Regions from separate parts of the Micromonospora sp. LZ34 genome, predicted to be linked through region 1. Evidence: riboswitches for the same ligand, from Rfam matches in the RefSeq annotation. Region 1 holds a riboswitch; the other holds the start of a gene.

Region 1 (4,287 bases):
ACCACCTCGCCGTTGACCGCCACCGCCACGCCGCGCTGCTCCGGGGTGACCTCTCGCACCAGCTCGGCCACCGTGGCGCCGCCGGGCACCGTCCGCCCGGCGCCGTTCACCGTCAGTTCCACCTGTCCTCCTCCGTCGTCTGCTGGTCCGGCCGGGTGCGGGCGGACCGGCCTGGGCCGCCTGCCTCGGCCTGCGCGATCCGGTCGAGGTGCTCCGCCGGCGGGCCGCCCGGCCGCTGCGGCGCCGCCTGCCCGGGTCGGCGGGCCGGCACCGCCCGGTCCGGCCGCGGCGGCGTCGCCGGCTCGGGTGGGCGGGCCGGCCCGAACCGGTCGGGCGTGAAGGGGGCGAGCAGCGGGTCCGGCGCATCCCCGGCGGCCAGGCCGGCGATCAGATCGGCGGTGACCGGGGTGAGCACGATGCCGTGCCGGTGGTGGCCGGTGGCGGCGAGCACGTCCGGCCGGCCGGGCAGCGGGCCGAGGATCGGGGCGTTGTCCGGCGTGCCGGGGCGCAGCCCGGCCACCGCCTCCACCAGGTCGTACCCGGCCAGCTCGGGGAGCAGGTCGACGGCGGCGCGGAGCAGCCGCAGCACCGCCTCGGCGGTGACCGTGCGGTCGGCACGCTCCTCGACCGTCGCGCCGACCACCACCTCGCCGTCGGCGCGGGGCACGAGGTAGACGTGCTCGCCGTCGGCGTACCCCCGGATCACGTGTCGGAAGCCCGGCGCCTCGTCGCCGGGCGCGCGGAGCCGGAGCACCTGCCCCTTCACCGGCCGGACCGGAAGGCCGGCCAGCGCGGCGGCGCCGCAGCCGGCGGCCACCACGGTGACCCCGGCGTCCACCTCGGACAGCCGGCGCACCGCGCCGGGCACCAGCACCGCGCCGGCCGCCTCCGCGGCGGCCCGCAGCGCCGGCACCAGCAGCCGCGGGTCGACCTGGTGGTCGGTCGCGGCCAGCGCGCCGCCGCGCACCCGGGGCGCCAGCGCCGGCTCGCGGTCGCGAAGCTGCGAGGGGCGCAGCGGCGTCACCGGCAATCCGAGCCCCTGCTGGTACGCCCAGAGCCGGCCCGCCTCGGCCAGGTCGTCGGCGGTGAGCCCGACCATCAGGGTGCCCTCGGTCCGGTAGCCGATCGGCAGCCCGCTGGCCCCGGTCAGCTCGGCGGCGAACGCCGGCCAGCGCGCGGCGGACTCGCAGAGCAGCCCGGTCAGCTCGCGCTCGCCGAAGTACGCCTCGGCGACCGGGGCGAGCATCCCGGCGGCCACGGCCGACGCCCCGGACCCGGGGGCCGGGTCGTGCACGACCACCCGCAGTCCCCGCGCCGCGCACCGCCAGGCGACGGCCAACCCGATCGGCCCCGCGCCGACCACCGCCACGTCCGGCCGGCCGGCGGTCAGCACGTCAGCGCCCCGAGCAGGTCGGCGGTCGCCCGACCCGGGTCGGCGGCGCCCGACAGCGCACCGACCACCGCCACCCCGTACGCCCCGGCGGCCCGCAGCGCCGGCACGCTCGCGGCGGTGACCCCGCCGATGGCGATCACCGGCACGTCCACCGCGGCGGCGACCGCCCGCACCCCGGCCGGGCCGATCGGGTCCGGCAGGCCCTCCTTGGTGGCGGTCGGGTGGCAGGGGCCGACGCCCAGGTAGCTGGCCCCGGCGGCGACCGCTTCGGCGGCGGTGCCCGGGTCACGCGCGGTGGCGCCAAGCACGGCGGCGGAGCCGAGCACCCGGCGGGCCGCGCCGACCGGCAGGTCGTCCGCGCCGACGTGCCCGCCGCCGGCGCCCACCGCCAGTGCCACGTGCAGCCGGTCGTTGACCAGGCAGGTGGCGCCGTAGCCGGCGCAGAGCGCGACCACCCGGCGGGCCAGGTCGTACGCCTCCCGGTCGGTCGCGGAATCCTCCACCCGGACCTGCACCACCAGTTCGGCGCGGGCCACCGCGAGGGCGGCCCGGACCACGGTGAGCGGATCCCGCCCGGGTCGGGTGTCGGTGACCAGATGCAGTCGCCCAAGGGACGGCACGGCAACACTCCTCCCTGCGCCGGCATTACCCGGATCAGGTTCGACGGTCGGGGGCTCCCAGCCCCCCTCTCAGCCCGGTCAACCGGGCTCCCGTGGGTTACGTCGGTGTCACCGTACGACAGATCCGCCGGCCTGCCAAGGTGGTCCGGCCCACCCGGGGCGGCCCGCGGCCCGGGCCGGGCGGAGCCGGCCACCGCCGAGCACTTCGTACCGTCCTGTTCGGAATGTCGCCCGCCGTTGCGAAACCGTTACCGGCCGGCATCTTGCCCGATACGCATTCAGCGGGATTAATTTGTTCAGCGATTCGACAAAATGCCGGTGCGGACACCCTGGCACGGTGCCCCCGCCGGTCCACCTGGGACGGTCTTCGGCGAGCCGGCCCCCGCGATCCCTGTCCACCGCGACATAGGAGGCGGCGTGTCCCGATCTCGTCGTGCCCGCGTACCCGTCCTTGCCACCCTGCTACCCCTCGCGATCGCCGCGACCAGCCTGTTCGGCGTCCCCGCCGCGCAGGCCGCGCCCGCCGCGCCGCTGACCGCACCCGTCGCGCAGGCCGCACCGCTGGCCGCGCCGGCGCCGGCGGCCGACGAACCGTTCTCGGTGCTGGTGTTCTCGAAGACCGCCGGCTTCCGGCACGACTCCATCCCGACCGGTATCGCCGCCATCCAGCAACTCGGCGCGGCCAACGGGTTCACCGTCGACGCGACCGAGGACGGCGCCGCGTTCAGCGACGACAACCTCGCGAAGTACCGGGCGGTGATCTGGCTCTCCACCACCGGCGACGTCCTCGACGCCGAGCAGCAGGCCGCGTTCGAGCGCTACATCCGCGCCGGCGGCGGGTACGTCGGCATCCACGCCGCCTCGGACACCGAGTACAGCTGGGCCTGGTACGGCGACCTGGTCGGCGCCTACTTCGCCAGCCACCCGGCGAACCAGCAGGCCACGGTGAAGGTGGAGGACCACGCCCACCCGGCCACCGCCGGGCTGCCGGAGCGCTGGTCCCGGTTCGACGAGTGGTACAACTACCAGTCCAACCCGCGCCCCGACGTGCACGTGCTGGCCAGCCTGGACGAGACCAGCTACTCCCCCGGCGCCGGCGCGATGGGCCACGATCACCCGATCGCCTGGTGCCAGGACTTCGAGGGCGGCCGGGCCTGGTACACCGGCGGCGGGCACACCCGGGAGTCGTACGCGGAGCCGGAGTTCCTCGCCCACCTGCTCGGCGGCATCCGCACCGCCGCCGGGGTGGCCGACGCGGACTGCGGCGCCTCGCTGACCGGGAGCTTCGAGAAGGTCACGCTGGACAGCAACACCAGCAACCCGATGGAGCTGGACGTCGCCCCGGACGGTCGGGTCTTCTACGTCGAGCGCGACGGCCGGGTGCAGATCGTCAAGCCGGACACCGGCAACACGGTCACCGCCGTCGACCTGAACGTGTTCACCGGCAACGAGGACGGCCTGATCGGTATCCGGCTCGACCCGGACTTCGCCACCAACAACTGGGTCTACCTCTACTACGCCCCGAACGACGGGATCGCCCGCAACCTGCTCTCCCGGTTCACGGTGACCGGCGACACCATCGACCCGGCCAGCGAGAAGCAGGTGCTGCGGGTCGACACCCAGCGCAACACCTGCTGCCACGCCGGCGGGAGCATGGTCTTCGACCGGGCCGGCAACCTCTACCTGGCCACCGGCGACAACACCAACCCGTTCGAGTCCAACGCGTTCACGCCGATCGACGAGCGGCCGGGCCGGCAGGACTACGACGCCCAGCGCACCTCCGGCAACACCAACGACCTGCGCGGCAAGGTCATCCGGATCCACCCCGAGGACGACGGCACGTACACCGTGCCGGCCGGCAACCTCTTCGCCCCGGGCGCCGAGAAGACCCGGCCGGAGATCTACGCCATGGGCTTCCGCAACCCGTTCCGGATCGGCATCGACCCGGCCACCGACACGCTCTACGTCGCCGACTACGGGCCGGACGCCGGCGCCGCCAACCCGGACCGCGGCCCCGAGGGCACGGTCGAGTGGAACATCGTCGGCACCCCCGGCAACTACGGCTGGCCGTACTGCACCGGGGCGAACTACGCCTACAACGACTACCAGTTCCCCTCCGGCCCGAGCGGGCCGAAGTTCGACTGCGCCGCGCCGGTGAACAACTCCCCCAACAACACCGGCCTGACCAACCTGCCGCCGGCAATCCCGGCCACCGTCGACTACGACTACAGCGGCAACCCGCGCTTCCCGGAGATCGGCGGCGGCGGCGCGCCG
Region 2 (4,287 bases), on a different contig from region 1:
TAGCGGGCCTCCAGCGTGTGGTTGTGCTCGTCGCCCCCGGCGATGTTGGCCGACAGGTAGACCGGGGGCGTCTCCCCCGCCGCCAGCAGCCGGGCCACCACCTCGACCGTGATCTGCTGGGCCAGCAGCGCCGCGGTGATCGAGGAGACCGCGCCGACCGCGCCGCCGCCCGGCAGCGGCAGGGTGGCGTCGCCGTACGGGGCGCCGTTGTCGAGCACCACGTCGGCGAAGTCGGCGAGCTTTCGGCCGGACGGGTGGCGCGAGGTCATCCGGGCGGAGTGCTGCGCCGAGGTGATCGCCACCAGGGCGTGCCCCTTCTCCTTGACCAGGGACGCGAACTCCACCATCGCGCCGTTCACCCCGGAGTTGGAGGCCAGCACGAAAACGTCCCCGGGGCGAACCGGGGCCAGGTCGTAGAGCCGGTGCGCAACCGACGGATCCCGCTCCAGGGTCGGCCCGAGCAGGCCGACCGGCTCACCGCCGAGCAGCACCAGGTCGCGCAGCGCGATCCGGTTGGTCGGCACCAGCCCGCCGGCCCGGCCGGCGATCTCCATCGCCAGCGCCTCCGAGTGGCCGGTGCCGAAGGCGTGCACCACGCCGTCCGCGCGCACCGCATCGGCAATCAGGTCGGCCGCCCGACCGACCGCCTCGCGCTGGCTGGCGGCGACCCGACCCACCGTCTCGGTCACCACGGCCAGGTACTCGTCGGCGCTCACCGTCATGTCTCCTCCGTCCATCCGTGCCTCCACCCTCGGCGTCCGGCGCCGTCAGGCCAGTCCGCGTACCCGGGCCAGGATCGCCTCGGCCAGCGGCGCGGGCGCCTCGTCCGGGATCCAGTGGCTCACCCCGGGCAGTTCCACGAAGCGGTAGTCCCCGGTCACCTGCGCGGCGCACGCCTCGGCGGCGGTGCGGCCGATCGCCACGTCCCGGTCGCTCCAGACGAAGGTGGTCGGCACGGTCACCGGGCCGGTCCCGGCCAGCCCCGCCCGCGAGGGCATCGCCCGGTACCAGTTCAGCGCGGCGGTCAGCGCGCCCGGCCGGCGCATCGGCTCCGCGTACCCGGCCACCCGGGCGGCGTCGCCGACCCCACCGAGCAGCCGGCGCAGCGCGGCGGCGTCCAGGCCCAGCAGCACCGTCTCCGCCTTGCCCGGCTGCCGGAAGAGCACGATGTACGCCGAGCGCACCTTCTGCTGCGGGTCGTTGGCCAGCGCGTACGCCATGGCGGCCGGGTGCGGCACGGAGACCGCGGTCAGCGTGCGCACCCGCTCCGGATGCCGGACCGCCAACTCCCAGCCGACCAGCGCGCCCCAGTCGTGGCCGACCACGTGCGCGGCGGGCAGCCCGAGGGCGTCCAGCAGGGCCACCGCGTCGGCGACGAGTTCCGCCATCCGGTACGCCTCGACCTCCGCCGGCCGCGCGCCGGGCGAGTAGCCGCGCTGGTCCGGCGCGTACGTGCGCAGCCCCGCGGCGTGCAGCGCCGGGACCACGTCGTCCCACTCCCCGCCGTGCTGCGGGAAGCCGTGCAGCAGGAGCACGGGTTCGCCGCCCTCCGGGCCGCCGACGCGTACCTCGAACTCCAGCCCTCGGGCGTCGATGCGCATGATCGGCAGCCTACCCAGCCGGCGCGGGCCGCTCGTCCCGGCGGCGCCATCGGTGCTAGCGTCTGCCGGGACAACTTCACATCCGACAGGGGAGCGCACAGCGCTGAGAGTGCGGGCACCTTCCGCAGACCCTCGAACCTGATCTGGGTAATGCCAGCGCAGGGAGTTCGGTCGACCTCCAGCCGCGCCGCCGTCCGGGACACCGGGCGCGGCGTGCGTCTTCTCCTGGTTCGCGGTCAGGACTGGGAGCACACATGAACCACACCCCCGCCACCAGCCGGTGGCGCACCATCGACATCGTCGTCGCCGCCGTGATCGCGGTTGCCTTCGGCGTCATCTTCTGGGCCTGGGGCCTGCTCTGGCGCGCCGTCGACCCGGCCTTCACGTTCTTCCCGGCCGGCCAGGCAGTCATGTACGGCGTCTGGCTGGTGCCGGCGGTGCTCGGTGGCCTGGTCATCCGCAAGCCCGGCGCGGCGCTGTTCTGCGAGGCGGTCGCCGCGACGATCTCCGCGCTGCTCGGCTCGGAGTGGGGCGGCATCACCATCGTCCAGGGCCTGATCCAGGGCCTCGGCGCCGAGCTGGCCTTCGCCGCCTTCCGCTACCGCTCGTTCCGGCTGCCGACCGCGCTGCTCGCCGGCGCGCTGACCGGCCTCGGCGCGGCGCTGTTCGACTTCTTCGTCTGGAACGTCGACTACGCGCTGGGCAGCTACCGGATCCCGTACGCGCTGCTGACCGTGGTCAGCGCCACGATCATCGCCGGCGCCGGCGGGTGGTACCTGACCCGCGCGCTGGCCGGCACCGGCGCCCTGGACCGCTTCCCCGCCGCCCGCGACCGCACCCTGGTCTGACCTCCGTGCCCCGCCCCCGCCCCACCTCGTTGATCATGACGTTGTTGTCGACCGCGCCGGCGTGTCGCGCCGACAACTTCATGGTCAACGCCGGGTCACCGGGGGTGGTGGCGTGAGTGCGGTGCAGGTGCGGGGGTTCGGGTGGCGGCACGCCGGGCGGCGGGCGTGGGCGGTGCGCGAGCTCGACCTGCGGGTGGAGAGCGGCGAGCGGGTGCTGCTGCTCGGGCCCTCCGGGGCCGGCAAGAGCACCCTGCTCGCCGCGCTGGCCGGGCTGCTGCCCGAGGATTCCGGCGAGCAGGAGGGCACCGTCGAGATCGACGGGCTCGACCCACGCAAGGGCCGGGAGCAGGTCGGCATCGTCTTCCAGGACCCGGAGTCCCAACTGGTGATGGCCCGCTGCGGCGACGACGTCGCGTTCGGGCTGGAGAACCGCGGGGTGCCCGCCGGGGAGATCTGGCCCCGGGTGGACGAGGCGCTGGGCCGGGTCGGCTTCCCGTACCACCGGGACCGGCCCACCGCCGCGCTCTCCGGCGGTGAGCAGCAGCGGCTCGCCCTGGCCGGGGTGCTCGCCCTGCGCCCCGGGCTGCTGCTGCTCGACGAGCCGACCGCCAACCTCGACCCGGCCGGCGCCGCGCTGGTCCGCGCCGCGGTCGCCGGGGCGTTGGACGCCGACACCACGCTGATCCTGGTCGAACACCGGGTCGCCGAGGCGCTGCCGCTGGTCGACCGGGTGGTGGTGCTGGCACCCGGGGGCGGCGTCCGCGCCGACGGCACCCCGGAGGCGGTGTTCGGCGCGCACGGCGACGCGCTCGCCGCCGAGGGTGTCTGGGTGCCGGGCCGTCCGGTGCCGCCGCGGCGGGCCACCACCCCGGCCGGCGACGTGCTGCTCACCGCCGACCGGCTCGGCCTGCCGCCCCGGCTGGCCCCCACCGACCTGGCGGTACGCGCCGGCGAGGCGCTCGCCGTGCTCGGCCCGAACGGGGCCGGCAAGTCCACCCTGGCCTTGCTGCTCGGCGGGCTGCTCCGCCCCGGCGCCGGCACGGTGACCGCGACCCCGGCGCTGGCCGGCGCGGACGCCCGCACTCCCCCGCACCGGTGGCGCGCCCCGGCGCTGGCCCGCCGGATCGGCTCGGTCTTCCAGGATCCCGAGCACCAGTTCGTCACCGGCACGGTCTTCGACGAGCTGGCGCTGGGCCCGCGCCGCACCGGCGCGCCCGAGCCGGCGGTACGCGCCACCGTGGACGCGCTGCTGTCCCGGCTCCGGCTGGAGAAGCTGGCCGGCGCCAACCCGTACACCCTCTCCGGCGGCGAGGCGCGGCGGCTGAGCGTGGCGACCGCGCTGGCCACCGCGCCCCGCCTGCTGATCTGCGACGAGCCCACCTTCGGCCAGGACCGGCGGACCTGGCTGGAGCTGGTGGACCTCTTCGCCGAACTGCGCGACGCCGGGCACGGCCTGGTCACGGTGACCCACGACGCGGAGTTCGTGGCCGCGCTGGCCGACCGGACGCTCCTGCTGGACCGCCCGTGACCGGCACACCCCCCGTCGCCGCACCGGTCGGCCGGCCCGGCGCCCCGGACCGCCCGTGATCACGCTCGAGCCGGTCGCCGCACCGGACGCCCCGCTGGCCCGGCGCAACCCGGTCGCCAAGCTCGCCGCGGCGCTGGTCTTCTCGTTCATCATGATCGCCACCCTGGACCCGGTGGCCCCGGCGATCGCCGTCGCGGCCGAACTGGCGGTGCTGCCGCTGTTCGGGGTCCGCTACCGGGTGCTCGCCCGGCGGGCCTGGCCGCTGCTGCTCGGCGCGGTCGGCATCCTGGTCACCCTGGTGCTCTTCGCC

Evidence for each region. Region 1 has a riboswitch for thiamine pyrophosphate ahead of thiE (thiamine phosphate synthase). Riboswitches for the same ligand answer to the same signal wherever they lie in the genome.
Region 2: it holds a riboswitch for thiamine pyrophosphate, as region 1 does, so the genes downstream of both, ACVCAH_RS24270 (ECF transporter S component) here and thiE (thiamine phosphate synthase) in region 1, are expected to answer to the same signal.

Annotation. Positions count from the first base shown of each region.
Region 1 covers NZ_JBRIQN010000002.1:378,063-382,349, reverse strand. Annotated here, with positions in the region: gene thiS (sulfur carrier protein ThiS) at 1-122, opposite strand, end outside; gene thiO (glycine oxidase ThiO) at 113-1,393, opposite strand; gene thiE (thiamine phosphate synthase) at 1,387-2,013, opposite strand; TPP riboswitch at 2,008-2,117, opposite strand; gene ACVCAH_RS04180 (ThuA domain-containing protein) at 2,431-4,287, shown strand, end outside.
Region 2 covers NZ_JBRIQN010000025.1:87,620-91,906, reverse strand. Annotated here, with positions in the region: gene ACVCAH_RS24280 (sugar isomerase domain-containing protein) at 1-722, opposite strand, end outside; gene ACVCAH_RS24275 (alpha/beta fold hydrolase) at 768-1,601, opposite strand; TPP riboswitch at 1,679-1,784, shown strand; gene ACVCAH_RS24270 (ECF transporter S component) at 1,856-2,449, shown strand; gene ACVCAH_RS24265 (ABC transporter ATP-binding protein) at 2,562-3,977, shown strand; gene ACVCAH_RS24260 (energy-coupling factor transporter transmembrane component T family protein) at 4,033-4,287, shown strand, end outside.